Regions from separate parts of the Kitasatospora sp. NPDC059817 genome, predicted to be linked through region 2. Evidence: riboswitches for the same ligand, from Rfam matches in the RefSeq annotation. Region 2 holds a riboswitch; each other region holds the start of a gene.
What was found. Region 2 has a riboswitch for cyclic di-AMP ahead of ACFV61_RS19775 (transglycosylase family protein). Riboswitches for the same ligand answer to the same signal wherever they lie in the genome.
Positions count from the first base shown of each region.

Region 1: linked by a shared signal. The riboswitch ahead of ACFV61_RS17520 (M23 family metallopeptidase) and the one ahead of ACFV61_RS19775 (transglycosylase family protein) in region 2 are both predicted to bind cyclic di-AMP.
Region 3: linked by a shared signal. The riboswitch ahead of ACFV61_RS04520 (NlpC/P60 family protein) and the one ahead of ACFV61_RS19775 (transglycosylase family protein) in region 2 are both predicted to bind cyclic di-AMP.

Region 1 is NZ_JBHWIR010000071.1:17,175-26,868, reverse strand. It holds gene ACFV61_RS17535 (PP2C family protein-serine/threonine phosphatase) at 1-1,094, opposite strand, end outside; gene ACFV61_RS17530 (TetR/AcrR family transcriptional regulator) at 1,444-2,013, opposite strand; gene ACFV61_RS17525 (alpha/beta fold hydrolase) at 2,101-2,928, opposite strand; cyclic di-AMP (ydaO/yuaA leader) riboswitch at 3,270-3,428, shown strand; gene ACFV61_RS17520 (M23 family metallopeptidase) at 3,441-4,274, shown strand; gene ACFV61_RS17515 (hypothetical protein) at 4,335-5,288, opposite strand; gene ACFV61_RS17510 (GNAT family N-acetyltransferase) at 5,331-5,903, shown strand; gene ACFV61_RS17505 (sensor domain-containing protein) at 6,094-6,834, shown strand; gene ACFV61_RS17500 (hypothetical protein) at 6,935-7,687, shown strand; gene ACFV61_RS17495 (GNAT family N-acetyltransferase) at 7,724-8,185, shown strand; gene ACFV61_RS17490 (hypothetical protein) at 8,182-9,378, opposite strand.
Region 2 is NZ_JBHWIR010000087.1:7,426-17,119, forward strand. It holds gene ACFV61_RS19745 (extracellular solute-binding protein) at 1-638, shown strand, start outside; gene ACFV61_RS19750 (carbohydrate ABC transporter permease) at 884-1,885, shown strand; gene ACFV61_RS19755 (sugar ABC transporter permease) at 1,926-2,831, shown strand; gene ACFV61_RS19760 (glycoside hydrolase family 13 protein) at 2,869-4,587, shown strand; gene ACFV61_RS19765 (LacI family DNA-binding transcriptional regulator) at 4,613-5,632, shown strand; gene ACFV61_RS19770 (hypothetical protein) at 5,704-5,904, opposite strand; gene ACFV61_RS19775 (transglycosylase family protein) at 6,127-7,518, opposite strand; cyclic di-AMP (ydaO/yuaA leader) riboswitch at 7,505-7,665, opposite strand; gene ACFV61_RS19780 (hypothetical protein) at 8,096-9,073, opposite strand; gene ACFV61_RS19785 (DUF397 domain-containing protein) at 9,633-9,694, shown strand, end outside.
Region 3 is NZ_JBHWIR010000012.1:30,804-40,497, forward strand. It holds gene ACFV61_RS04495 (long-chain fatty acid--CoA ligase) at 1-891, shown strand, start outside; gene ACFV61_RS04500 (glycosyltransferase family 4 protein) at 950-2,086, opposite strand; gene ACFV61_RS04505 (glycosyltransferase 87 family protein) at 2,331-3,746, shown strand; gene ACFV61_RS04510 (hypothetical protein) at 3,760-4,791, opposite strand; gene ACFV61_RS04515 (NlpC/P60 family protein) at 4,980-6,026, opposite strand; gene ACFV61_RS04520 (NlpC/P60 family protein) at 6,254-7,399, opposite strand; cyclic di-AMP (ydaO/yuaA leader) riboswitch at 7,410-7,559, opposite strand; gene ACFV61_RS04525 (NlpC/P60 family protein) at 7,898-8,932, opposite strand; gene ACFV61_RS04530 (NYN domain-containing protein) at 9,133-9,694, opposite strand, start outside.

The DNA.
Region 1 (9,694 bases), on a different contig from region 2:
CGGCGCACCAGCACCAGCGTCCGGTCGTCCGCCGCGTCCCGCGCCACCGTCCGGACCAGCCGCTCCGCCGCACCCCGGGTGAGCTGCTGCTGCGTCCGCCACGGCCGCACCACCGGCTCGGCCGCCGCCAGCAGCCGACCCACCCCCTCGTCCAGGTCCCGACCCGGCACCTCCACCAGGCCGTCACTGAACAGCAGCAGCGAATCGCCCCGCCGCAGCCGCCCCGACACCGCCGGGTACAGCGCGCCCGACACCAGCCCCAGCGCCGGACCGCCGTGCCCCGACCGCGCCCAGCCGCCGCCGTCCGCCCGGCGGAACTGCGCGGGCGCCGGATGGCCGGCGTTGAACAGCCGGTAGTCGCCCGTCGCCGGACGCAGCGCGAGGTGCACCGCCGTCGCGAAGTCGTCCTCCCAGCCCATCCGCACCAGATGGTCGTTGGCCGCCGGCAGGAACGCCTCCGGCGGCACCCGCCCCAGCAGCATCGCGAACGCGCCCGACAGGTGCGTCGAGCGGGCCGCCGCCCGGCTGCCCTTGCCCGACACGTCCACCAGCAGCAGTTCCAGCAGATCCTCCTCGGGGCGGTGCGCGCACAGCAGGAAGTCACCCGAGAACGAGGTGTCGCCGGCCGGCGCCAGCGCACTGTCGAAGTGCCAGTCGAGCAGCCGCTCCGGAAGCCGGGCCAGCGTCCGGGTGTGCTCGGCCAGCTCCAGCAGCATCGAATCGCCCTGCGTCCCGCGCAGACCCAGCCGGTGCCGGAACCGGTTCGCGGCCAGCACCGTCACCGCGGTCGCGGCCAGTACCAGCGTCACCCCGATCCGCACCCCGAGCGGATCCCGCACCACCGCCCCCAGCACCCCGCCGGCCAGCGCCGCGCACACCAGCACCAGCAGCTGCCCGCGCCGCAACAGCAGCCCGCCGACCACCAGCGGCAGCACCAGCGCCGACGGCGGCCAGCTGTACGGCAGCACGATCGGCAGGACGCTCAGCACCGCCGTCACCCCGAGCAGCACCCCCAGCGCGTACCGCGCCGCCCGGGCGTTCCCGTCCAGCAGCCGCAGGTACCACCGCCGCGCCCTCGCTATCGGTGCGGGCACGTGGACCTCCGCCAAGGGGTCGGCGGTCCCCTGTCATGACCACCAGTCAGCCCGGCCACACTAACCCGTCCACCCCCACCACCCCCAGGCCCGCTGCCTGCCCGCCGCACGGAAAGTCGGCGGGTCCGACTTCTCGTGCACGCCGCGCCTGCTGCGCATGCCTCGTACGCCGCGCCTGCCGCGCGCACGCCCTGCCGCCGGCTGTTTCCGGGCGCGCCCCCGCGTCCGCCTGTTGCACGGGAAGTCGGCGGGTCCGACTTCTCGCGCATGCCTCACCCGGGGCGCTGGCCGTTCCGCCGTCGTGGGAGGCCGGGCGGGTCGTGCCGCGGCCGGTGCGGTGGCCGGTGTCTCAGGGGGTGGGCCAGGTGCGGAGGCCGGTGGTGAGGAGGGTGATGAGGCGGCTCTGGGTGGTGGCCAGGTCTTCGGCGAGCTGGAAGCCGCCGCCGATGGAGAGGGAGGCGAAGCCGTGGGCGACGGAGCGGACGGTGCGGGCGGCGTGGATCGCCTCCGCGCCGTCGAGGCCGTACTCCCGCAGGACGGCGATGATCACCCCGACGAGCCGGCCGGCCGCGCGGGTGAGGTCGTCGTCCGGCTGCGGGGCCTGGGGGAGGGCGTTGTAGCGGTGCGGGTGCTCGGTGGCGTACGCGTGGTAGGCGCGCAGCACGGTGGCGACGGCGTCGTCCCCGCTGCGGCCGACGGCGGCCTCGGCGAGCCGGTCGGCGAGTTCCTCGGTGACCCGGACGGCGATGAGCCGCCGCAGTTCGGTGAGGCCGCCGCTGACGTGCTTGTACAGCGACGGGGTGGCGACCCCGGCCCGGGCGGCGACGGCGGCCAGGGTGAGGGCGTCGGCGCCCTGCTCGTCGATGAGGGCGAGGGCGTGGTCGACGACCTGCTCGGGGGTGAGTCCTACTCGGGGCATGGTGTGGGCTCTCCGTCGGTGGAAGGCGTACGTGGCGGGGCGGCGCGTGGGGGCGGGGCTGACGTGGGCGGACGGGGTGGGCGGGGCTCAGGCGAGTTCGGCGAGGAAGGGCAGCAGGGCGCCGGCGGTGGCCTGCGGGTTGTCGGCCATCGGGTAGTGCCCGGATCCGTCGATCATGACCTTCCGCGCGTTGAGCGCGGCGGCCTGCCGGTCGGCGACGGCTTCCGGCTTGGGGAAGTCGGGGTCCTTGCTGCCCATGATGACGAGCGAGGGGCAGCGGACGGCCGCGGTCCAGCCGACGGGCGCGGAGTCCCCGCCGACGTATCCGCGGGTGGCGGTCTTGCGGCCGGGGGTGCGCATGGCGGCGACGAGTCCGGCCACGTACGTGTCGAAGTCGGCGGGCTTGGCGCCCGGGTAGGCCAGCTTGCGGTGGTAGAGGCCCCAGAAGGCGGGCGAGTGGACGGTCAGGGCGCCCATGACGCGGAGGGCGCCGCGCATGAGGGCGCCGGGCGGGGTGTTCTCGACGAAGGCGTCGATCAGGGCGATGCCGGCGACCCGCTCCGGGGCGTCGCCGGCGGCCTTGACGACTGTCGCGCCGGTGTAGGAGTTGCCGACCAGGACGGCGCGGCCGATGCCGAGGTGGTCGAGCAGGGCGAGGACGTCGGTGGCGATGGCGGCGGGGGAGTAGTCGTCCCAGATGATCGAGGATTCGCCGAAGCCGCGCAGGTCCATGGTGATGACCCGGCGGCCGGCGGCGGCCAGCAGCGGGTGGAGGTGCCGGTAGGCGGCGCGGGTGTCGAGCATTCCGGGGAGCAGCACGACGGGGGTGCCGTCGCCCTGCCGGGTGTCGTCGTAGGCGAGGCGGCCGCCGGTGACGTCGAGGTACTGGGTGGTGGGGGCGCTGGTGGCGTTCATGGTGGGCCTCCGGGGGCTGCCGGTGCGGGCTTCGGTGTGCTGCCGATAGCCATAAAGCTAAGGCTAATAGCCTTAGCCGTCAAGCCTTCGCACCCTGTGGGGCGGGGGAGGTCGGTGGTGAGTGCCTGAATGAAGGGCCGTCCGTTGACGTCCGATCACGTGAGGTGGCGTCAATGGTGTTCAAGCGTGCCCAAGGGGCCCAAGGGGGACAAAACGCCCTTCGCGTCCCAGAGTGCCCCGTCTGTCTCCGGTCGTCCCGGGCGAACGGCTTGGAATCAGGGCCTCCTAGGATTAACGTTTGATAACGCAGCGCGGTCCTCAACGCCGTACCCAGACGGCACCGTGCGCCGTCGCCTAATCCCGCCGACCGGCCTCCGGGCAGGTCAGGGAGCCGGGGAACCACGTTCCTTGGGGTGAATCGGCGGGGCTCCGGCCCAGCCGTAGGAGACCTTCCTGCTCCGAACCCGTCAGCTAACCCGGTAGGCGCGAAGGAAGGAAAGGAGCGCGCCTCCGTGGCGTCGACGCACACCCCGGCACACCCGGCCGGCCTCGCAGCAGGTACCCGGCTCCTCGACCACCCCGGCCCGGACGGCCCCGAGTACGCGGGCCCGGAGGCCGAGACCAACCGGCACCGGATGCCGCGTCAGGTCCGTGGGACCTCCCCGCTGCTCGGCGTCACCGCCGTCGCCGCCACCCTGGGCGCCACCGGCTTCGCCTCCGCCACCCCGGCCGCCGCCCCCGCCATCGAGACCCCGGACGAGACCCCGGTCGCCCTCTCCGCCGACCCCGGCCTCGCGCTCGCCGCCCGCATCCAGCTGCAGGCCGACAGCCAGCGCACCGCCGCCGAGGAGGACGCCCGCGTCCAGGCCGCGAAGGAGGCGGAGGCCAAGGCCGCCGCCAAGGAGGCCGAGGCCAAGCGGGCCGCCGAGGAGGCCGAGCGGGCCAAGGCCGCCGCCCTCACCCTGCCGGTGCGCGACTACCACCTCACCGCCCACTACGGCCAGAGCGCCCGCTACTGGGCTCACCTGCACACCGGCCTGGACTTCGCCGCCGACACCGGCACCCCCGTCTACGCGGTCGGTCAGGGCACCATCACCTCGGCCGGCTGGTCCGGCTCGTACGGCTACCGGATCGTCGAGACCCTGCCCGACGGCACCGAGATCTGGTACTGCCACCTCTCCTCGATCATCAAGGGCTCCGGCAAGGTCGGCTCCGGCCAGCAGATCGGCAAGGTCGGCGCCACCGGCAACGTCACCGGCGCGCACCTGCACGTGGAGGTCCGCCCCGGTGGCGGCGCCCCCGTCGACCCGGAGACCTGGTTCCAGCAGCGCGGCCTCAACCCCTGACGCACCCGCGAAGCCCCGGCCGCCGGAACCAGAAGGCACCGCGGCTGGGGCTTCGCCGCGTCACTCCTGCGCCGGGTCCGTCGGGTCTGCCTGGTCCGCCGGGACTGCCGATCCCGCCAGCTCCTCCAGGCGGGCGTCGAACTCCTCCTGCGCCAGCTCCGCCAGGTACGCGTCGATCTCCTCCTGCCCCGGCTCCGGCGCGAGGTCCGGGAACTCCTCCACCAGCAGTCGCGGCAGCCCGGGCACCGTCCACTCCCCGTACAGGTCGAGCGCGGCCTCCACCGCCGCCTCCTCGAACGCCCCGAAGTCCCCGGCCAGTTCGTCCGGCATCGGCCGCCCCAGCGCGGTCAGCTCGGTCAGGTTGCGGTAGCTGCGCCGCATCAGGCCCTGCTCCAGCAGCCGGCGCGCGCCGTCGGTGGCCATGCCGACCGAGATCACCCGGGTCGGGCTCCAGCCCTGCTCGTCCACCTCGTCCAGCCAGCCGGTCTGCGCCAGTGCGGCGAACCTGGCCAGCCGCTCCTCCTGCGCCAGCTCCCGGAAGCCGGTCAGCCACTCCCGCACCGCCTCCGGATCCGTGACGTCCGCCCCGTACGCGTGCAGCAGCAGCGCGTACAGCCGGGGCCAGGTCACCAGGTCGGCGCGGCGCAGCAGCCCGGCCGCGACCTCGCCCTGCCACTCGGCCTCGGCGTGCAGCCGCTCCTGGCGCTTGGCGTTGAGCCGCTTGGCGGCCCGCTGGTGGTCGGTCAGCAGCCGGACGGCGGCGCCGTACGCGAACGGGTCCGCCTCCGGTTCGGGTTGGACGTACAGGTAGAGCCGCTCGTACAGCAGGTGCTCCACCGCGTTCGAGGTCAGTTCGGGCCAGCCGTCGTGCATCCTGCCCTCGCCCAGCTCCAGCAGGGCCAGCACCGCGCGCAGCGGCGCTTCGGCCACCGGGGTGCGGTCCTCTTCCGCCGCCCAGGCGAGCAGGTCGGCGGCCCTGGTGCGCGGGGCGAGCCGCAGGTCTTCGTCGTTCATAGCTCGAACGGTAACCGCTGGCCGGGAGTAGGGTCGGCTGCCATGGTCCCCGTACGACTCACCGGCCCCCGGCTGGCCATCCGCGAGTATCACCACACCCCCGGCGACGTGGACGCGCTGCACGGGCTGTTCGGCGACCCGGAGGTCACCCGCTACCTCCCCTTCGAGCCGCGCGACCGCGAAACCTGCGCCGACCAGATCGAGCTCTACCTGGAGGAGGCGATGGCGCCGGAGCGGGACACCTACCGGCTGGCCGTCACCCGGCGCGACGACGCCGAGGACCCGGTGGACGCCACGCCGATCGCCCACGCCTCCCTCACCCTCGGCAAGCACCGCTCCGCCCACCTCGGCTACGTGCTGGGCCGCGACGTCTGGGGCCGCGGCTACGCGGGCGAGATCGCCGGCCTGCTCTGCGAGCTCTCCTTCGAGGCCCTCGGCGTGCACCGGCTGGCGGCCCGGGTCGACGTGGACAACGCCGCCTCCGCCAAGGTGCTCCTCCGGCTCGGGTTCCAGCTGGAGGGGCGGGTCCGGCACGACCTGTACAAGGGCGGCGCCTGGTCCGACTCGTACCTGTACTCGCTGCTCGCCGACGAGTGGACCGGCGCGGCCGGCTGACCTTTCGGCGCGGACATCCGGAGTGGACGTCCGGCGCGGACATTCGGCACGGACCCGGGGCAGGCCTGCCGGGTCAGGCCCGGGGGGTTAACCCCACCCCCGATCCGCCAGGCCTCCGGATCCTCCCCGGCCCGCCGTTCGACCAGACTGATGCCATCAGCAGCCGAGAACGAGGGACCGGGGCCGGGACATGAGCATCAGCCGAAGCACGCAGGACCGCGAGTGGGACGTCCTCGGTGGTTACGGCGACGACCCGCGTCCCGCTCGGGCCCACCGGACCGAGGAGCCGCCGGCCGTCTGGCGGGCGCCGTTCTCCAAGCACTACTACCGCGAGATCGGCTACACGCTCACCGGCCTGCCGCTGTCGGTCATCGGCTTCTCCGTCTCGATCATCCTGTTCTGCATGGGGGTCGGCACCTTCGTCACCGTCCTCGGCCTGCCCGTGCTCGCCCTCCTGACCACCGTCGCCCGCGGCATGGGCCGGATGGAGCGGGCCCGGGTGCGCGGCATGCTGGCCCTGGACGTGCCCGCCCCGGCGCCGGTGCGCCAGACCCGCCCGGGCACCTGGGGGGCGATCACCGCGCGGCTGGCGGACCCGGCCGGGTGGAAGGCCGCGTTCTACCAGGTGGTGATGTTCCCGTGGGCGGTCCTCAGCTTCGCCCTGTCGCTGGTGTTCCTGCTGCTCGGCTGGGCGATGGCGCTGTACCCGCTCTACCAGTGGGTCTTCCCGGCCTTCACCCCGTGGCGCGGGTACCGGCTCTTCGACTTCTACGACAGCGACAACGTCCAGCACGTCTACTACGTCGAGGGGGCCTGGCAGATCGCCGGCTTCTCGCTGGTCGGGGTGCTGCTCATCATCCTCACCGCCCAGCTGGTCCGCGGCCTGACCAACGTGAACCGGGCCGCCGCCCAGGGCCTGCTCGGCCGCTGAACCCCGCCCGCCTCCCCGGTCCCGCCCGCCTTCCCGGCCCCGCCCGCGCCCCGGACGTGCTCCGGATGCGGACGGGGCCGGCCCGTGTTCGGATGGCCGGGTGGCCGCCGCACACACCCCCGCCGACCCGGGCGCCCTGGGCCGGGACATCCTGGTCACCTCCCGCCCGCTGGACGAGTACTGCGACCTGTTCGACCTCACCCGGGCCCAACTCGCCGCGCTGCCGGGCCCGGTGCTGGACTGCCCGGGCGGCGCGGCCGGCCTGGCCGCCGAGGCGCGCCGGCTCGGCTGCCGGGTGATCGCCGCCGACCCGGCGTACGCGCTCCCCGCACCCGAGGTCGCGGCCCACGCGCTGGCGGCCCGTGCGTCGATGGCCACCGCGATGGCCGCCCGCCCGCACCTGTACCCGTCGCCGCGCTCCTGCCGACCGGACCGCTACCTGCGCAGCTGGGACCGCGCCCGCCGCCTGTTCGCCGCCGACTCGGCCGCGCACCCGCAGCAGTACGTGGCCGCCGCGCTGCCCCGACTGCCGTTCGCGGACGGCGCCTTCGCGCTCACCCTGAGCGGCTACCTGCTCTTCGCCTACCCCGAACTGTTCGGCCCCGAGCGGCAGTTGGCCGCCCTGGTGGAACTCGTCCGGGTGACCTCCCCGGACGGCGAGGTCCGCGTCCAGCCGCTGCACGACGGCCACGGCCTCCGCTGCGCCCACCTCGACCCGCTGCGGTACGCGCTCGGCGAGCGCCGCGTCGCCAGCGAGATCCGCCGCTTCCCGCGCGCCGCGGACGGCCGGACCCGCCGCGTCCTGGTCCTGCGGGCCGCCGACCACCGCCGCCGGTCCGCCGCCGAAAAGTAATGGTCTCTCCTGGTTAGCACCCCTATACTCGCCCGCATGAGCGAGACGACCATCAGGCGCGCCGGGGCGGCCGACGCCGACCGGCTCACTGAGCTGATCCAGGCCTCCACCGCCTACCGCGGCGACTACGCGGCGATGATCGACGGCTACCGGGTCACCCCCGAGTACGTCGCCCGGCACGAGGTGTTCCTGGCCTCGGACCCGACTACCGGCCGACTGCTCGGCTTCTACGGCCTGATCCGCGAACCGGCCGAACTGGACCTCATGTTCGTCGCCGACGAGGCCCAGGGGCTCGGCATCGGGCGGAAGCTGATCGCGGACATGCTGGAGCGCGCCCGGGCGGCCGGGATCGCCTCGGTCAAGGTGGTGTCCCACCCGCCCGCCGAGGGCTTCTACCTCCAGATGGGCGCCGAGCGCACGGGCACCCGCCCGCCGCAGGTCAAGACGCCCTGGGAGCAGCCCGAACTGCGCTTCACCGTCAAGGAGTTCAGCAGCTAGCTGTGGTCGCCCGCCGACGGAGCCGACTGGACGGGTTGGACGGGCTGAGCGGGTGGGGCCGACTGTCCCGGCTGTCCCGGCTGTCCCGGCTGTCCCGGTTGGGCAGGTTGGGCAGGCTCGGCGGGTGGGGCCGGCTGCGTCGGGACGAAGGCCGTCGCCTCCAGCCGGGACAGGATCTTCTCCGCCAGCCAGCTGCGGTCCGACCCGTACGGGATCCCCTCCGGCAGCACCAGCTGCCCGGCCACCGCGTCCCGCAGCCGCTGCGCCTCGGCGCCGGGCAGCCGGGAGAGCAGCCCCCGGGCGGCCAGCAGCGCGTGGTACTGCTCGAAGCCGGAGCGCGGGCGCTCGATCGCGTCCAGCAGGCTCGGCAGGTCGGCCAGCGACGGGTCGCCCTGCATCAGCGCGAGCGCCTGGATCCGGCGGCCCTCGGAGCCGTCCGCGTACAGCGCCCGCACCTGGTCGGCGGTCAGCGCCGAGCGGCGCGCAGTCGAGCGGACCTCGGCCACCACGCCCTCCGGCCCGGACGAGGGCGAGGAGGCGGGCGGCAACTGCGCGGCCAGCGCGGCCGACTGCTCCGCGCTGCCCCCCAGCAGCCCGAGCTGCTGCATCGCCCGGACCCGCAGGTCGTCGGCGCCCACCTTGTCGCCTCGCCGGTCGCGGTCCTGCCCGGCGAGGAAGAGGTCCAGGGCCTGGTCGGCGTCGGTCAGTACCTGCGGCAGCGCGAGCCTGGTCACGAGCCAGCCGGCCAGGAAGCCGAAGACCACGAAGTACAGCACCAGTGCCGCCGCGAACGGCACCGCGGCGTCCTCCCCGCCCAGCGCGGGGGCCAGTGCGGTGCCGAGCTGGTGCAGCCGCTCGCCGAGCGAGCCGAGCTGGGTCAGCCCGACGCCCAGCAGCACCTTGGTCAGCCAGTCGGATACCTGCTCCAGGTTGGTGTTCGGGGCGTACGAGCCCTGCGGTTCGCCGCTGCCGCTGCGCACCCGGGGCACTCCGAACAGGAAGCCCAGCGCGCCGCCGAGCACCGTCGAGGCCCCGGCCACCACCAGCCCGCCGCCGAAAGCCTGCCAGGCCTGCTCCCGGCCGAGCGAGAAGAGCAGCAGCCCGAGCAGGCCCGTCCCGGCCAGCGCCCCGGGCGCGGCCCACCGTGCCGTCCGCAGGGCCGTCGTGCCGCTCCGCCGCCGCGCCTTCGCCATCGCCTACCCCCTGTGCCCGCGCCGCTCCGCTCCGGAACCCGCGCCGACTCTAGCGCCGCGGCCCCACCGCGGGAACGACCCGGGCGCCCCGGACAGGGCGCGGGTGACGACCAAGAGCGGCGGAAGACGCTGGGGGGCGGCGGAGAACGCAGACAGCCCGCAGGCTGCTCCTCCGCGCCGGCCCGTGCACTGGCCTGGCGCCGAGGCACCGGGGATGTGCCGGTGGGCCTGCGGGCCGGGTGACTGCTATGGATTTCGCCTGCCGGAGGCCTCAGGCCTCACCCCGCGCAGGCAGGGGCGGCTCTAGCGAGCAGCC
Region 2 (9,694 bases):
ACGCCGCCGGCAAGAAGATCACCGTCACCTCGCCGGAGGCCGTCAAGGCCATCGAGACCTACAAGACGATGTTCACCGCGCCCGGCATGGCCAAGGCCGACGTCACCACCGACGCCTACGCGCACATGATGGACGCCTTCAACAACGGCAAGGTCGCGGCCATCGTCCAGGGCCCGTGGGAGATCACCAACATCTACAAGGGCGCCGCGTTCGCCGACAAGAACAACCTCGGCATCGCGCCCGTCCCGGCGGGCTCCAGCGGCAAGTCCGGTGCGCCCACCGGCGGGCACAACATCTCCGTCTACGCCGGTGCCGACCAGGCCCACAAGGCCGCCGCCGAGAAGTTCGCCGCCTTCATGACCTCGGCGGAGAGCCAGGCCTTCATCGCGCAGAAGAACTCCACCCTGCCGACCCGCTCCGACGCCTTCACCGCCGACGTCAAGGCCGACCCCGGCATCGCCGGCTTCCAGGCCGTCCTCGGCAGCGCCAAGCCGCGCCCCGAACTGCCCGAGTACAGCTCGCTGTTCTCCTCGCTCGGCACCAACCTGGGCAAGGCCGTCCAGGGCACCGGCACCCAGGACGCGCTGAACACCGTCGCCACCGACTACGCCAAGCTGCTGCCGGGCTTCGCCAAGTAGTCGCCGTCGGCCGTCCGGGCCGCCGCCGCGCCACCCCCCGTACCGCAGGTGACGCCCGCGCCCCCCCCCGGCACCACCCCTCCCGACCCCCCGCTCGACGGCTGCCGCCCCCCCGGGCCCGGCCGCCCGCCCCCCCCCCCCCCCCACTCCGCCGGGCGCATGTCGGACCCGCCGCCCGGCCACCCGGCGGGCCCGGCGGCCGGACCCGCTCCCCCCGAGACTTCCCCCCGAGAAGGTGTCAATCGATGTCAGTCGCCGTGCAGGGCGCCACCGGCAAGGGCAGCCCGGAGCGCGAGCAGCGTCCGGGCCTGCTGGAACGCGTCAAGCGCTCCTACGCCAAGCACTGGTACGCCTACGCGATGATCGCCCCCGTGGTGCTGGTCCTCGGTGCCCTGGTGCTCTACCCGCTGGTCCAGGGCCTCTGGCTCACCCTGACCGACGCCAACAGCCTCAACGTCGCCCGCAAGATCGGCGTCAACGAGATCCCGGCCAGCTACAACTTCGTCGGCTTCCACAACTACGCCGACATCCTGTGGGGCCCCGGCTCGTACGACCGCTTCTGGTCCCACTTCGTCTGGACCATCGCCTGGACGGCCATCTGCGTCTTCCTGCACTACACCCTCGGCCTGGGCCTCGCCCTGCTGCTCAACAAGAAGCTGCGCGGCCGCGCCGTCTACCGGATGCTGCTCATCCTGCCCTGGGCCGTGCCGACCTTCGTCACCGTCTTCTCCTGGCGACTGATGCTGTCCGACGGCGGTGTCGTCAACAGCATGCTCGGCTTCCTCCACTTGCCCGAACCCGGTTGGCTCACCGACCCGTGGGCGCAGAAGTCCGCCGCGATCCTGGTCAACACCTGGGCCGGCGTGCCGTTCATGATGATCTCGCTGCTCGGCGGCCTGCAGTCGATCCCGGCCGAGCTGTACGAGGCCGCCGAGATGGACGGCGCCACGCCGTGGCAGCGCTTCCGGTACGTCACCCTGCCCGGGCTGCGGGCCGTCTCCTCCACCGTCGTCCTGCTCGGCGTGATCTGGACGTTCAACCAGTTCAACGTCATCTTCCTGCTCTTCGGCACCGGTGCGCCCGACGCCCAGCTGCTGGTCACCTGGGCCTACCGCCTCGGCTTCGGCCAGATCCCCCGGGACTACGCGCAGTCCGCCGCCTACGGCGTGATCCTGCTGTCCATCCTGATCGTCTTCACCGCCTTCTACCGGCGCTGGCTCGCCCGCAACGAGCAGGCCAACGGCTGAGGCCCCGGACCCAGTTGACCCACGAAGGCAGGTACCCCCGATGAGCACCACCACCGAACTCCCCACCCCCGCGGCGGCCGTGGCCCCGGCCGCCCGGCCGGTCAAGGCCCGCCGGCGCGGCGAGAGCAGCCCGCTGGTCAGGGCGCTGTCCCACGGCACCCTGATCGTGGCCGGCCTGATCGCGCTGTTCCCGGTGGCGTGGATCCTCTTCGTCTCGCTCGGCCCGGACAAGACCGACTACCTCCACCCCGGCGCGATCCTCGACAAGCTCACGCTGTCGAACTACCACCACGTGCTGTTCGACACGGACTTCTTCACCTGGTTCGGCAACGCCCTCCTGGTCTCCGGCGTCACCACCGTGTTCGGCGTCCTGGTCGCCGCCACCACCGGCTACGCCGTCTCCCGGATGCGCTTCCCCGGCCACCGGCCGCTGATGTGGTCGCTGCTGGTCACCCAGATGTTCCCGATCGCGGTGCTGATCGTGCCGATGTACACGATGCTCTCCGACCTCGGCCTGCTGGACAGCTACCTGGGCCTGATCCTGGTCTACTCGACCACCACCGTGCCGTACTGCGCCTGGCTGCTGAAGGGCTACTTCGACACCATCCCGGTGGAGATCGACGAGGCCGGCCGGGTCGACGGGCTCAGCCCGTTCGGCACCTTCTGGCGGCTGGTGCTGCCGCTCGCCCGCCCGGGCCTGGCGGTGGCCGCCTTCTACTCCTTCCTCACCTACTGGGCCGAGGTGCCGTTCGCCTCCACCTTCATGCTCAGCTCCGACAAGTACACGCTGGCCGTGGGCCTGCAGACCTTCGTCAGCGAGCACGACGCCCAGTGGAACCTGATGGCCGCGACCGCCGTGCTGATCGCGATCCCGTCGGCAGCCTTCTTCTACCTGGTGCAGCGCCACCTGGTCACCGGTCTGACCGCCGGTGCCTCCAAGTCGTAACGCTCCTCGCTCCTCTAGTCCCCAAGGGATACCGTCCATGACCCAGAACCTGGCCGACACCTCCCGGCCTGCCGCCGACGCCGCCGCCCACGAGGCGGTCACCCCGGCTCCTGTGACTGGCGGCGCCTCCAGAGGCTGGTGGCGGGACGCGGTCATCTACCAGGTGTACCCGCGCAGCTTCGCCGACTCCAACGGCGACGGCATGGGCGACCTGCCCGGCATCCGCAGCCGCCTGCCGTACCTGCGCGACCTCGGCGTGGACGCGGTCTGGCTCTCGCCGTTCTACGCCTCGCCGCAGGCGGACGCGGGCTACGACGTCGCCGACTACCGCGCCGTGGACCCGATGTTCGGCAGCCTGCTGGACGCCGACGCGCTCATCCGGGACGCCCACCAGCTGGGGCTGCGGATCATCGTCGACCTCGTCCCCAACCACTCCTCGGACCAGCACGAGTGGTTCCAGCGCGCCCTGCGCGAGGGCCCCGAGTCCCCGCTGCGCGAGCGGTACCACTTCCGCCCCGGCAAGGGCGAGAACGGCGAACTGCCGCCCAACGATTGGGAGTCCATCTTCGGCGGCCCGGCCTGGACCCGCAGCGAGAACCCGGACGGCACCCCCGGCGACTGGTACCTGCACCTGTTCGCCCCCGAGCAGCCCGACTTCAACTGGGAGAACCGGGCAGTCGCCGACGAGTTCCGCTCGATCCTGCGGTTCTGGCTCGACATGGGTGTCGACGGCTTCCGCATCGACGTCGCCCACGGCCTGGTGAAGGCCCCCGGCCTGCCCGACCTCGGCGGCGCGGACCAGCTCAAGCTGCTCGGCAACGACGTCATGCCGTTCTTCGACCAGGACGGCGTGCACGAGATCTACCGCAGCTGGCGCAAGATCCTCGACGAGTACCCGGGCCAGCGGATCGGCGTCGCCGAGGCCTGGACCCCGACCGTCCAGCGCACCGCCAACTACGTGCGCCCCGACGAGCTGCACCAGGCCTTCAACTTCCAGTACCTGGGCACCGGTTGGGACGCCGCCGCGCTGCGCGAGGTGATCGACGTCTCGCTCGACTCGATGCGCCCGGTCGACGCCCCCACCACCTGGGTGCTGTCCAACCACGACGTCACCCGGCACGCCACCCGCTTCGCCAACCCGCCCGGCCTCGGCACCCAGATCCGCACCCCCGGCGACCGCGAGCTCGGCCTGCGCCGCGCCCGCGCCGCCACCCTGCTGATGCTCGCGCTGCCCGGCTCCGCGTACATCTACCAGGGCGAGGAACTCGGCCTCCCGGACGTCACCGACCTGCCGGACGAGGTCCGCCAGGACCCGTCGTTCTTCCGCAAGGCCGGGCAGGACGGCTACCGCGACGGCTGCCGCGTCCCGATCCCGTGGTCCGGCACCGAGGCCCCGTACGGCTTCGGCCCGGTCGCCGGCGGGCCGTCCTGGCTGCCGCAGCCGGCCGAGTGGGCCGCGCTGAGCGTCGAGGCGCAGACCGGAGACCCGGCGTCCACCCTGGAGCTGTACCGCAGCGCGCTCGCCGTCCGCCGTTCCCAGGACGACCTCGGCGCCGGGACGGCCGTGGAGTGGCTGGAGGGCCCCGAGGGGACCCTGACGTTCCGCCGCGGCTCCTTCGTCTGCACCGTCAACGCCACGGACGAGCCGGTCCGGATAGCGGCGCCCGGAAAGCTGCTGCTCTCCTCGGTGGAGCTGGTGGTCGACGGCGGCGAGACGGTGCTCGCGCCGGACAGCACCGGCTGGTGGGCGGTCTGACGTGGTTGCAATAGGCTCTGGGACCGTGACTACGGCGCGACTCTCAGACATCGCGGCGCAGGCGGGGGTCAGCGAAGCCACCGTCTCCCGCGTACTCAACGGCAAGGCGAACGTCTCCGCCGCCACCCGGCAGACCGTGCTGGCGGCGCTCGACGTGCTCGGCTACGAGCGGCCGACCCGTCTGCGCCAGCGCAGCGCCGGCCTGATCGGGCTGATCACGCCGGAGCTGAGCAACCCGATCTTCCCCGCACTGGCCCAGGTGATCGAGCAGGTGCTCAGCCGGCACGGGTACACCCCGGTGCTGTGCACCCAGACGCCGGGCGGGTCCACCGAGGACGAACTGGTCGAGATGCTGGTCGACCGGGGTGTGGCGGGCATCGTCTTCGTCTCCGGGCTGCACGCCGACTCCACCGCCGACCACGACCGCTACGCCCGGCTGACCGGGCGCGGGGTGCCGTTCGTGCTGATCAACGGCTACAGCGAGCGGATCGACGCGCCGTTCATCTCGCCGGACGACCGGGCCGCGATGTGGATGGCCGTCCAGCACCTGGCCGAACTCGGGCACGAGCGGATCGGGCTGGCCGTCGGGCAGCGGCGGTACGTGCCGGTGCTGCGCAAGATCGAGGGCTTCACGGCGGCGATGCGCGAGGTGCTGGGACGGAGCCAGGAGGAGGCCGAGGAACTCGTCCACCACACGCTGTTCAGCGTGGAGGGCGGGCACGCGGCGGCCGGCGCACTGCTGGACAAGGGCTGCACGGCGATCGTCTGCGGCAGCGACATGATGGCGCTCGGGGCGATCCGGGCGGTGCGGCAGCGTGGACTGTCGGTGCCGCACGACGTCTCGGTGGTCGGCTTCGACGACTCGCCGCTGATCGCCTTCACCGAGCCGCCGCTGACCACGATCCGCCAGCCGGTCGAGGCGATGGCGACCGCGGCGGTGGACGCGCTGCTGGAGGAGGTCGGCGGGAACGCGGTCCAGCGCGGGGAGTTCATGTTCCAGCCGGAGCTGGTCATGCGCGGCTCCACGGGGGCCTGCGCGCGCTGAGGACGGTCAACGGACGGGCCCCGGAGAGCTGTTGCTCTCCGGGGCCCGTTGCGTGCCGCCCGGGTGCCGGGTCAGCCCTCGTGGTCCGTGGGGCGGCTCTCGGTGAGCCGTTGGCCGTCGGTGGCGTCGCCGGTGCGGGTCTCGGTGCGGCGGCCGCGGGCCAGGTAGTCGCGCAGGACGAGTTCGACGGCGTCCTGCGGGTTCTTGGTGCCGGAGAGCATCATTGCGTCGATCGCGAGGTTGGCGTCGAGTGTGACGGTGACCTGGGCCATGGTGACTCCTCCTCGGGTGCCGGAGCAGCAGCATGCCCGCTGGGGGCGGGCTTTGACCATGGCCCCGGGCGGTCCTGCCCGGCGGCCTGCCGGCGGCCTTCCTACGGCGCCGGGCGACCGCCGGGGCGGGCGGAGGCTGACAGATAACAGATGATGAAATCTGTTATCTGAAATCTGTTATCTGTCAGCCGTCAGTTGTCAGCTGTCACCCGCGGGTCGTGCTCAGACCCGGCCGGCGAAGTCCGGCGCCCAGTTGGCGACGGTCTGCAGGCGCACGCCCGAGCTCGGGTTGGCGGCCTCGACGTACTGGCCGCCGCCGATGTAGATCGCGACGTGGTAGACGCCGGAGTTCTGGCCGTTGTTGGACCAGAACAGCAGGTCGCCCGCCTGCAGGCTGTCCAGCGAGACGCGGGTGCTGGCGGCGGCCTGGTCGGCGGCGACGCGCGGGACGGAGACACCCGCGGCGCGCAGCGCGGCCTGGGTCAGGCCGGAGCAGTCCCAACCGCCGTTGCCGGTACCGCCGTAGACGTACGCCTGGCCGACCTTCGACTGGGCGAAGGAGACCGCGGCGGCCATGCTGCCGGTGGCGGCCGGGGCCTGAGCGGGGGTCTGCGCCTGGGCGGCCGGCTTGGAAGCCGGCTTGGCGGCCGGGGTCGAGGTCGGGGCCGGGGCCTGCGGCTGGGCGGTCGGCTTGGCGTTCACGGCGGCGCCGTTGGAGGTCTGGCCGGACTTCTGCGAGCGGTCGAACCAGGTGAAGTCCGAGCCGGACTGGTCGGTCTGAGCCGACTGCTGGGCCTGGCCGCCGTCCTTGAACGAGAGGCGCTGGCCCGGGTAGATGGTGTCCGGACCCTCGGTCAGGGTGCCGCGGTTGAGCTCGTACAGCCGCTGCCAGCCGCCCTGGAGGTTGTGCTTGTCGGCGATCGAGGACAGCCAGTCGCCGGAGGCGACGGTGTAGTCGTCGCCCTGGGGCTGGGCGCTGTTCTGGGCCTGGTTCTGGCCCTTCTGCGCCGAGGTGCCGTTGGCGGAGTCGGCGGGGGCCTGTGCCTGGTCCTGGGCCGGTGCGGCCGGCTTGGCGGGCTTCGCGGCCGGGGTGGCCGGGGCCTGGCTCTGCGCGGGCTTGGCGGCCGGGGTGGCCGGCTTCGCGGCGGGCTTGGTGGCGGTCGAGCTGGCAGCCGAGCCGGTGGTCGAGCCGGCCGAGGTGTCGACGGCAGCCGCGGCGCCGCCCTTGGTCAGGCCGGCCTGGACCGAGCACACCGGCCAGGCGCCGGGGCCCTGCGAGGCGAGGACCTTCTCGGCGACGGCGATCTGCTGGTCCTTGGTGGCCTGGTTGGCCTGGGGGGCGTACGCGGTGCCGCCGAAGGCGGCCCAGGTGCTGGAGGTGAACTGCAGGCCGCCGTAGAAGCCGTTGCCGGTGTTGATGCTCCAGTTGCCGGTGCTCTCGCACTGGGCGACCTTGTCCCAGGTGGCGACGGAGGCGGCGGAGGCGGTGCCGGAGGTGAGGCAGGGGATGGTGAGGCCGACGCCCGCGACGCCGATGGCGGCGATCACGCGTCGGGTACGACTGGACAGACGGGTGCCGTTGGTGGGCAGCATGAAGACGCAGTCCTCTCCCACGCCTGCGAGGTGAGCTGTCGGATTCGGGCTGGAGTTGCCCGGCCGCGCTGTGGGCGCGGCTTCACCCCTAGCCCTGGATCGTTCCGGGGAACGGTCCGGGGCGACTTACCTGTGGGTCCCCCGCTCCTGCCGTGGTGCGTTTTCGCGCTGCCAGGACATCCGACGGCAGGACTCGGCGTCGCGGATGAACTGGGTTCGTGTGGCCACGAACGGGGAGCACGTTAAGCAGACTTAAGTTCAAACTGCAAACACCTGTGACGCGCATCACGGTTTGGCGAGAACGGTCGTTCCCCTCGCTCGCCATGATCGAAAATGGCCGATTTCCGGCAATGCCGCGAAGGGCGTGCACAACTGTCTGTGCTTCAGGAGGCGGGTGACGGCGGGTCGGGTCCCCCGGGGGCCGCCCGCCGAGAAGGAGGTGCGTCCACACTGTGGCCGTCGGGGGATGGATCGAGCGACGGCGAACAAATGCGGATAGAACGGACATCGCACCCATTCGCCCTTTAACTCCCTTACGGGACAAGCAGGAAGGGCCCGGAACGGCTACGTTCCGGGCCCTTCACGCGTGCGGTGACCGCTACTGGCCGGCCGACTCCTCGGTGGCGGTGCGAGCGGCGTGGGCGGCGTGACCGCCCCGGCCGGAGTGGTCGGCGTGCGCGCCCTCGGCGGTCTCCGCCGCCTCGGCCTCGGCCTGCGCCAGGGCCTCGGGGGAGGGTGCCGGCAGCGCGGCCAGGTAGGTGGCGGCGATCAGCTGGCCGACCGTCGGGTAGGCGCCCAGCGGCGCCGCGGACGGGCAGCCGGTCTCCTCGGCGGCCGTGGCGAGCAGTTCGGAGTCGGCCTCCGGCCCGATCACCAGCGGGGCCAGCGCCGGGCGCTGGGAGCCGGTCTCCTTGAGGTGGTTGACGGCCGCGGCGACCGAGCCCGGCACGTCGAGCGCGGCGGGCACGACCGGGACGGCCAGCCGGGCCGCCAGCAGGACACCGGTGATGCCGGCCGCGGCAGCGGCCTCCTCGCCGCCGACGGTGGTCAGCACGACGCCGTCCGCGGCGGTCGCGATGGCGAACAGCCGGGCCCGGTCGGCGCGTGCCAGGCCGGCCTCGGACAGGCGCACGTGCACGGCCTCGGCGAGCAGCGGGTGCGGGCCGAGCACGTCGGTGACGGGGGCTCCGTACTCCGCGGCGAGGGCGTGAAGTTCGGTCAGGAATCCGTGCGGGCCGGGTACCAGCGGCACCAGGACCGGCGCGGGCAGGCCCGCCTCGGCGGCCATGGCCAGCAGTTCGGCGACGGTGCGGTCGTCACTGTCGACCCCCTGGGCGGCTTCGCCCGGGAGGTAGCCGACGGCGGTCTGGATGCCGCTCTGCTCGCTGCGGACGATCGACAGCAGCTCCTCGACGACCGAGCGGGACTCGGGCCCGGCGGTCGCGGGCACGGCGAGCACCAGGGCCGGGGAGCCGGCCGGGATCTCGGGGCGCTCGGGGCGGCGGTGGCGCCCCCGCGCACGGGAGCCTGGAGTGCGGACGGGCAGTGGCGCGCCCGGGATGGCTGCGGTGCTCATGCCGGAGATCGTAGGACATCGGCCCGTCAGGCCTGCATTCGGCTGCCGTTCGAGTTTCACGTGGTCATGGCGGGTGCGTCGCGTTCCCGCCGTGTCCGTCCGGGTGGTTTGCCCGCAATCCGGACATATCTCACCCAGCCTTCGAGCGATCACCGCTCGTAGCCCTGACGTGTCCGACGGGGCGTCGAGTTGCCTGTGTGGCGCGTGAGATGTCTCACAGCCAGGAGGTCGCCTGACGGAGCGTCACGGCAGCGCGACTCCGGGCGTCTGAAGATCAACATTCAGCGGGGAACCGCTCACGGCCGGTTATCGAGAATCTGGCGATTCACTCGGCTATGTCCGTTTACGTACCGTCAGGAGAAGGGCCCGTGAAGAGTTCGGAACTGCCGGTGAAAGGCCTCGTGCACCTGCAATGTCCCGTGCTGATGCACGTGCACAGCAGCTATCATCGCGTCAAGTGAGGCGTTGTGCCGGGCCGGTACGGGGCCGGTCCGTTCGTTCGGCGGGTGCCGGGAGCGCCGCGCTGGACGACCACTCCGGAGCTCTTCGGGAGATTTCTATGCACGACTCGCAGGACACGCACGGCTCGTACGACACCTACAACGGGATGGCGGCCGCCGA
Region 3 (9,694 bases), on a different contig from region 2:
GCCGACACCGCGATCGCCTACAGCCGGGCGCTGGACGCCGGCGGCGCGGGCCTGGTCCTGCGGATCAAGCACGCGGTCTTCGACAAGCTGGTCTACAGCAAGCTGCGCGCCGCCCTCGGCGGCCGGGCCACCCACGCCATCTCCGGCGGCGCCCCGCTCGGCGAGCGGCTGGGCCACTTCTACCGGGGCATCGGCTTCACCGTCCTGGAGGGCTACGGCCTGACCGAGACCTGCGCGGCCACCGCCTTCAACCCGTGGGACAAGCCGAAGATCGGCACGGTCGGCCAGCCGGTCCCCGGCGCCTCGGTGCGGATCGCCGAGGACGGCGAGGTCTTCTTCAAGGGCCCGCACGTCTTCACCGGCTACTGGAACAACCCGCAGGCCACCGCCGACACCCTCAAGGACGGCTGGATCGCCACCGGCGACCTCGGCTCGCTGGACTCCGAGGGCTACCTGACCATCACCGGCCGCAAGAAGGAGATCATCGTCACCGCGGGCGGCAAGAACGTCGCCCCGGCCGTGATCGAGGACCGCATCCGGGCGCACGCGCTGGTCGGCGAGGTCATGGTGGTCGGCGACCGCAAGCCCTTCGTGGCCTGCCTGGTCACCGTCGACCCGGACTTCTTCCCCAAGTGGAAGGAGCTCAACGGCAAGCCCGCCACCGCCACGGTGGCCGAGCTGAGCCAGGACCCTGACCTGCTGGCCGCCCTCCAGGCCGCGGTGGACGACGGCAACGCGGCCGTCTCGCACGCCGAGGCGGTCAAGAAGTTCCGCCTACTGGACACCGAGTTCTCCGAGGAGAGCGGGCATCTGACACCCTCCCTCAAGCTCAAGCGCAACCTCGTGCTGAAGGACTTCGCCGCCGACATCGAGGCGATCTACCAGAAGTAGCCGCAGGGCCCCGCCTCCGCGGAAGGAGGCGGGGCCCGCTCACGTGCCCAAGCCCGGTCTAGGCCGCCAGCAGCGAGGTCAGCCGCCCGGCCAGCAGGTCCCAGCGCCAGGAGCGCTCCACCCAGCGCCGCCCGGCCTCGCCCATCCGCCGACGCAGCTCCTCGTCGCCCAGCAGCCGGACGATCCGCTCGGCGGCCGCGGCGGCCGAGCCGCCCGGCACCACGTACCCGGTCTCGCCCTCCAGCACCGCGTCCGGCGCGCCGCCGGAGTCGCCCGCGACCACCGGCAGACCGGTCGCCGAGGCCTCCAGGTAGACGATGCCCAGGCCCTCGACGTCCAGCCCCCCGCGCCTGGTCCGGCAGGGCATCGCGAAGACGTCCCCGGCCCCGTAGTGGGCGGGCAGCTCCTCCCACGGCACCGAGCCGGTGAAGCGCACCGAGGCCCGGACTCCCCTGGCGTCGGCCAGCTTCTCCAGGTCCGCCCGGTACGGGCCGCCGCCGACGATCAGCAGCACGGCGTCCGGCACATCGGCGAGGATCTGCGGCATCGCCTCGATCAGCGTGTCCTGCCCCTTGCGCGGCACCAGCCGGGAGACGCAGACCACCACCGGCCGGTCCGCCAGCCCGAGCCGGCGACGCACCTCGGCGCCCCCCGAGCCCGGGTGGAAGGTCGTCTCGTCCACGCCCGGCGGCAGCTGCACCATCCGGGCCGCGGCCTGCGGCCCGACCGCGCCCGCGATCCGGGACCGGGTGTACTCCCCCAGGTACGTCAGCACGTCGGTGCCCGCGCCGATCCGCCGCAGCAGCTGCCGGGCGGCCGGCAGCTGGGCCCAGGCGGCCTCGTGCCCGTGGGTCATGCCGAGCAGCCGCGCCGCACCGGCCCGGCGCAGCGCGGGCGCCATCAGCCCGAGCGGGGCGGCGGCGCCGAACCAGACCGAGTCGCACTTCTCCGCCCGCAGGATCTCGGCGGCCCGCCGGGTGACCCGCGGTGTGGGAACCATCACCTTCGTCCGGTCCCGGATCACCGGGAACGGCTGCTCGGCGTCGAAGCGGGCCACCTCGGTGCCGTCCCGCCAGGTCGAGGCGTACACCACGATGCTCCCGGCGGGCTGACGTACAGCCATGTTGTGCACGAAGGCCTGGATGCCGCCGGGGCGGGGCGGGAAGTCGTTGGTGACGATCAAGGTTCGGTGCATTCAGGCCACGGCTCGCTTGTCGGGGGGTGCGCGGTGTACCGCTGGGTGATCCGTACGATAGGTCAACACCATGACCCGCCGGGAACGGATCCGCGCACGGCAACCGTTTCACCCCCGGGTCAGTCCTAGAACCTAGGCGGCCGGTGGCGGCCCGGCCCAGCGTGCCGTGCCCGCCCCTCCGACCGCCCGGGCGTCCGTCGCGCGGCGCCTCCGGTGGGACGTCCGAGACGAACGAGGGAGCGCAGTGGAGTTGGCCCCGGCCACCGAGTCCGGTACACCCAGCGGCGCCGCCGGCCCCGGCCCGACGCCGGCCGCCCGGCAGGAGCCGGCCCGTGCCCCCGGCCGCCCGTTCGGGGCGCTCGCCGCACTCGGCGCCACCTGGCTGGCCACCCGGACGGTGCTGGTGCTGCTGATGACCGGCGTGGTCAAGGGGCTCGGCGGGGACATCACCGCCGACGTCTGGATGATCTACCACGCCTGGTACGGCGTCCTGCAGACCGGCACCTTCCCGTTCGACGACGTGACCTGGCAGTACCCGCCCGGCGCGGCCCTGGTGATCCTGCTGCCGGGCCTGCTGCCCTGGTCGTACCTGGTCTCCTTCTGGGTGATCTGCGGGATCGCCGACATCGCCGCCACCGCCCTGCTGGTCCGCACCGGACTGCGCCGGGGCCGGGCACTGACCGGCGCCTGGATGTGGGTGGTGGCCGTGCCGCTGCTCGGCCCGATGGTCTACAACCGGCTGGACATCATCGTCACCACGATCGCCCTGGCCGGCCTGCTGGCGCTGATCCGCCGCCCGGCGATCGGCGGGATGCTGCTCGGCCTAGGCGGGATCATCAAGATCTGGCCGCTGCTCGCCCTGATCGGCACCCCCTCCGGCCGCCGCACCCGCCGCGCCTGGACGCTGGCCGCGGCCACCGCCGTCTCGGTGGGCTTCCTGCTCGCGGCCGGGATGAACGGCGCCTTCGGCTTCCTCGCCTTCCAGAAGGAGCGCGGCATCGAGGTGGAGTCGCTCGGCGCGCTGCCGCTGCACTTCGCCCGGCTCGCGGACGCCTGGGACGGCAAGGTCACCATGAACTACGGCTCCCCGGAGATGCTCGGGCCGTGGGTCCCCGTGATCAGCAAGGTGATGATGGCCGGCACCGTGCTGGGCTTCGCCTGGCTGCTGCTCTGGCGCTTCACCGCCAAGCGCCGCAACGCGGCCACCATGTACGACGCGGCGCTCAGCGCGCTGCTCATCTTCACCGTCACCAGCCGGGTGATCAGCCCGCAGTACCTGGTCTGGCTGATCGGCGTCGCCGCGGTCTGCCTGACCGTGCGCGGCAGCAGCCAGCGGCCGGTGGCCCTGCTGATCCTGCTCGCCTGCCCGCTGACGCTGGCCGAGTTCCCGCTGATGTTCAGCCGGATCCTCGCCAGCGAGCCCTGGGGCGTCACCGTGCTCAGCCTGCGCAACCTGCTGCTGCTGGCCGCCACCGTGCTCTCCTGCATCCGGCTCTGGCGCGCGACCCGCGGCCCGGCACAGCTCCCGGCGACGGTGGTGCTGGCCAAGCCCGAGGCGGTGCCCGCCGGCGCCTACCCGGTGCGCCCCGGCATCGCCTACGAGCAGGACCTGCTGGACGGCATCGACCGGCCCGGCACCCCGGCCAGGCAGCGGCGCTGAACGACGCGCGCCTTCAATCGCGCAGCGCGGCCACCTCGGCCAGCCAGAGCCGGGTGAACTCGGCCAGGCCGACGCCCGGTCCGGCCCGGAGCAGCCGGTCGAGCCGGCGGTCCCGGTCCTCCCCCTGCCCGTCGGCCGCGCCGACCGCCCGGTAGAACGCCACGAGCCGCTCGGGCCCGTAGCGCCGGGCGATCAGCTCGCAGGCGAGCCAGGCCTGCTCGTACGCCTGGGCGATGCCGTCGGCGCCCGCGGTGAAGTCCCGGTCGGCGGGCAGCGCGGCGGGCAGCCGGCCGGCGGCGACGTCCCGGGCCAGCTCGGGGGCGATCTGCTGCGGGCGCCGGCCGGAGCCCCGGTAGGCGGTCCAGTCGGCGACGCCCTCGGAGAGCCAGAGCGGTGTCCAGGCCCGGGTGTCGGCCCTGGTCGCGACGTGGGTGGCCTCGTGGGTGACGACCACCTGCCGGCCGAAGTCGCTGAGCCGCCCGAACGTCCCGGGGTTGACCAGCACCCGGTCGGCGGGGGTGTGCCAGGGCGCGCCGGCGGCGGCCGAGGTGACCGCCGCCATGCCCGTCCAGCCCGCCGGGTCGACCTCCAGCAGCCGGGCGAACTGCTCTGCGGTGGCGGGCACTTCGAGCAGCAGGCGGCCCGCCCAGCCGGTGCCCCAGGCCTCGCTCACGGCGGGCACGGCCCGGTCCCCCACCGCGACCAGGCCGGCCGGGTCGGGCCCGTCGGCCAGGCCCAGCACCAGGCAGTGCGCGCCCGCCGCGGACCGGGCGGAGCCGAGGTCCCAGAGTGCCGGGGGCCCGCTCGCGCTCTCCTCCCGGTCGACCCGCCAGCTGCCGCCGGCCCGGACCAGGTCGATCCGGCGCGGGTACACCACCGGGTAGTCGTCGTACCCGGTGATCCGGACCGCCAGGTCGGCGGCGGCCGTGAGCCGCTCCGGCCCGGCGTCCGCGCCGAGCACCAGGTTGCGGTAGCCGGCCTCGATCGCCGCCGGTCCGGACCAGGAGGGCAGCGCCCGGGCCCGCGCGTCCAGCAGTGCGGCCACCTCGGCCCGCCGGTCCGCCGCCCACCGGCCCGACGCCCGCCCGGCCGCCGAGGGGGCCGCCGGGGCGGCCGGCGGCAGCGACAGCTGGGCCAGACCGCCGACCGCGAGCAGCAGCGCACCGCGCCGGGACAGCGTCCGGCGGGCGCCGCCTATCGGGTGGGGGGTGTCGGGGTCGGACGGTGCCGGGCTCAGAGCCGGACCACCCCCGCGACCGGCATCGCGTTGACGCTCTCGTAGCGGACCCTGGCGCCCGGGTAGGGGGCGTGCACGATCACCCCGCCGCCGGCGTACATCCCGACGTGGTGCATGTCCCGGTAGAAGATCACCAGGTCTCCCGGCCGCGCTTCGGAGAGGCTGACCCGCTGCCCGACGTACGCCTGGGCCTGCGAGGTGCGCGGCAGGGTCACTCCGGCCTGCCGCCAGCTGTAGTACATCAGACCGGAGCAGTCGAAGGCGCGGGGCCCGGTGGATCCGTAGAGGTAGGGCGAGCCGATCATCCGCACCGCGGCGGCCAGCGCGGCCGCCCCGCGCTCGGAGGCGGGCGGGGCCGTGCCGAGGTCCAGCCGGTCGGTGCCCCGGGTGGCGCGCTGCTCGGCCTCCTGGGCGTCCTGGGCGGCCATCCGGGCCCGCTCGGCGACGCCCAGGCTGTTCAGCAGCCGCTGGGCCTTGGTGAGCCGCTGCTGGATCTGCTGCTTGCTGTCGGCGAGCGAGCGGCGGGCCTGGTCGAGTTCGGCGAGCTTGCCGGCGGTCTCGGTGCGGCGCTGGTCGAGCCGGCGCTGGCGGGTGGCCAGTTCGTGCAGGGTCTCCTGCTGCCGCTCGGCGGCCTGGTCGAGGGTGCGGGCCCGGGACAGGTAGCCCTCCGGGTCGGTGGAGAGCATCAGCTGGACGGTCTGGGCCATGCCGCCGCCGCGGTACTCGGCGCCGGCCACGGTGGCGAGGTCGCCGCGCAACTGGTTGAGCTGGTCCTGGGCGACGGCGATCTCGCCCTGGAGGACGGTCGTCTCGCCCTGGAGGCGCTGCTGCGTCTCCAGGGCGGCGTTGTACTTCTCGGACGCCTGCTCGGCCTCGCCGTAGAGCTGTTCCACCTGCGCCTTGACGTCCTTGCGGGTGGGCGTGTCCGGCACGGCGGGGGCGGCCTGGGCGCTGCCGCCCGCCGTCACGCCCAGGGCGGTGGTGGCGGCCGCGGTCAGCACCAGCGCACGGGCGAGCAGTTGGGGACGACGGTGCACGGGCATGGCGGCAGCGGCTCCGATCCGGCGGTGGGGCCCCGCCGCCGCACCAACGCGGGCGGCCCTGGAAGCGGAGTCCGGTGGCAGACGTTAGCGAGTCCGGGCAACCGAGTCCAAACCCCTGCCAACCCGAATATTTGACCCGTAATCGGACATCAGTCCGAGGCGCCGGAAAAGCCGCAGGCCCGGCCTTCCGTGGTGGAAGGCCGGGCCTGGGAGGGCCTGCGCGGGGATCAGACCCGCACGATGGAGGTCAGCGGCATGTTGCCGACCGCCTCGTAGCGGACCGACGCGCCGGGCTTGGGCGCGTGCAGCACCTGGCCGTTGCCGGCGTAGATGCCGACGTGGTGGGCGTCCCCGTAGAAGATCAGCAGGTCGCCGGGCTGGGCCTGGGAGAGGTCGGTGCCGATCCGGGTACCGGCGTGGGCCTGCTCCTGCGAGGTGCGCGGCAGCGCCACGTCGACCTGGTTGAACGCCCAGACCATCAGGCCCGAGCAGTCGAAGGAACCGGGGCCGGAGGCGCCGTAGACGTACGGGCTGCCGATCTTGGAGGCGGCGATGGACAGCGCCGCGGCGCCGCGCGAGCTGCCGGCGCTCGGCTTGGTGACCGGCGCGGCGGGGGCCTGCGACGCGCTCAGGTCGGTGCGGCTGTTGTCGCGGGAGGAGCGGTCGGCGGCCTGCTGGGCCGCCGCCTGCTGCTGGGCGGCCTTCGCGGCGGCGTCGGCCTTCGCCTTGGCCTCGGCGGCGGCCTTCTCCTCGGCCGCGCGGATCGCCTGGCGCTCCTGCTCGGACAGGGTGTTGAAGAGGTCCTGCGCGGCCTTGAGCTTGCCCTGGACCTCGTCCTTGGCGCTCTTCAGCTGCTGGGTGGTGGTCTCCATCTCGGCGAGCTTGCCCTGGGCCTCGGAGCGCACCTGGTCGAGCTTGCGCTGCTCGTCCTGGAGCTGCTTGAGCTGGCCCTTCTGGGTGCCGCCGGCCTGGTTCAGCGTGTCGGCCTGGCTCAGGAAGGTGTCCGGGCTGGCGGAGAACATCAGCTGGACGGTCTGCGATATGCCGCCGTTGCGGTACTGCTCGCCGGCGATCTCGGCCAGGCCGCCCTGAAGGTCGGTCACCTGCCCCTGCTGCCGCGCCACCTGGTCCTGGAGGTCGGTGACCTGCTTCTGCAGCTGCTGCTGCTTCTCCTGGGCGGCGTTGAGCTTCTCGGTCGCGACCTCGGCCTGCTCGTTGAGCTGGTCGACCTGCTCCTTGACCTGGTCCTTGGTCGGCTGCGGGTCGGCGTGGGCGCCGGACTGCGCGGACAGCGCGACGGCCGCGGCGGCGAAGCCGGTCATGATCGAGACCCGGGTGCGACTAGCGGGCTTGGGACGACGATGGGACGCCACGAAGGCGGACTCCTTCTTCCTACGCCGTCTACCGGGTGAGCTGACGGGTTCGGGCCGGAAGCGTGCCCTACGACGCCTCACGGCCGTTCCACCGGCCGACCTGGCGCCGATTCACCCCGGAGGAACGTGGTTCCCCGGCTCCGTTCGACAGCACCCCCGACTGCTGGGCTCCCCGTCGGGCAGGCACTGGGCCCGCCCCGCTGCGTCACGAACTCGACGGAAACCACCGCCGTCACCCTGGCTGGGCGATCGGGAGTGCGGTGGTTCGGGGCACGACCCTAGTAACTGAACCGTGATCCGTTCAAATCCTTGTCAGAAAAAAGACGGAAGAAGACCAAAGTTCTTTTGTGAATATGACACATAGTGATCACCGCCGCACGCAAAGCTGATCAGTCTTCACCGGGGACTCGCGCGACGGACAAAACCCGAACGCCACCCCCGGTCGGAGGGTGGCGTGGATCACAGGCCCGGACGGGGCCCTTCGGGCGTGTCGGGCCGTCAGACCCGGCGGATCGTGTTGATCGGCATCGCGTCGACCTTCATCACCTTCACCACGTCGCCGGTGTGCGGCGCGTGCACCACCATGCCGTTGCCGATGTACATCCCGACGTGGTGCCGGTCGGGGCCGTAGATGACCAGGTCGCCCGGCTGGGCCTGGTCCAACGTGACCTTGGTGCCGACGTTGCCCTGCTCCTGCGAGGTACGCGGCAGCGAGACGCCGGCCTGGCCGTACGCCCAGACCATCAGGCCCGAGCAGTCGAAGGTGGTCGAGCCGGTGGCGCCCCACACGTACGGCGAGCCCTGCTTGCTCATCGCCTTGGCGACGGCCACGCCCGCGTAGCCGCCGGCCTGCGGGAGGCTGCCGAGGTCGGCGCGGTCGCTGCCGCGCGAGGCGCGGTCGTCCTGCTGCTGCTGGGCCCGCAGCGCGGCGCGGTCGGAGGCGCTGAGCGAGTTCAGCAGGTCCTGCGCGGCCTTGAGCTTCTGGTTGACGTCCGTCTTGGCCTGGTTCAGGTCCTTGGTGGTGGAGTCGAGCGAGGCCAGGACGGCGGCGGCCTCGGACTTCTCCTGGTCCAGCCGGCGCTGCTGGTCCAGCAGGCCCTTGAGCGCCTCGGACTCGCTGGCGCTGGCCTGCTGGGCGCTGGACGCCTTCTCCAGGTAGCCGGACGGGTCCGAGGAGAGCATCAGCTGGACGGACGGGTCGATGCCGCCGGTGCGGTACTGCTCGCCCGCCACGCCGGCCAGGCCGGTCTGGAGCTGGGTCATCTCGTCCTGGCTGCGGGCCACCTTGTCCTGCAGCTGGTCGGACTGCTTGCGGAGCTGGTCGGCCCGCTCCTTGGCGCCGTTGTACTTCTCCGCCGCCTGCTCCTGGTCCTGCTGGAGCTGGTCGATCTGCGCCTTGACGTCGCTCTTGCTGGGCTGGGGCGCGGCGTGCGCGGCGACCTGCGCGGAGAGGGCGACCGCGGTCGCCGCGGCAGCGGTGAGCACGGAGACCCGGGCGCGGCTCGGCTGCTTGGGACGGCGGTGGGAGGCCAAGGGAATTGCTCCTTCTTCCATCGGCCTCACCCGATCAGGTGAGAATCCGGAAAATAGGTTTGACGCCACACCCTAGGGAAGATCCACGGGTTTTGCCACTCCCCCGAAGGCGTGAACTCCACTTCCCCCGCAGGCTTCACCGGATGTGCACACCGCCGCAAACCGGGCGCTGACCAGGCGTCATTCCGTCGAGGCAGCCGTCAGGGCCGCGCCAGCCGGTTCAGCAGCAGAACGGAGGCCACGGGGCGCGCGCCCGCCTTCCGCACGCCCTCCGCGACCTCCCGGTCGGTGGACACCACCACCACCGGACGCCCCTGCGGCTCGGCCCGCACCAGACGGCGGATCAGCTCGTCCGCGGTCTCGCCGGTCCGGCTGAACCGCACCCGCACCCCCCGCGGTGGCGCCATGATCACCGGAACGTCCAGGTCCTGCCCGTCGAACACACAGGTGACCTCCGCCTGCGTGCGCTGGGCCAGCATCGCCAGCCCGCCCAGCAGCCGGATCCGCTGCTGCTCCAGCGGCAGCGTCGGATAGCCCGTCTTGGTCACGTTGTAGCCGTCCACCACCAGGTGCACCTGCGGGATCGCCAGCAGCTGATCCAGCAGCGCCGGATCGTCGTCGGCCAGACCGCGCCGGGCCACGTCGTGCGGCGAGGCCGCCCCCGGCACCACCGCCTCCACCAGGTCCCCCGGCCGGATCTGGGAGACCGGCAGCGCCAGCTCCCGCTGGAGCCCCTGCGCCGACTGCAGCACCGTGTCCAGC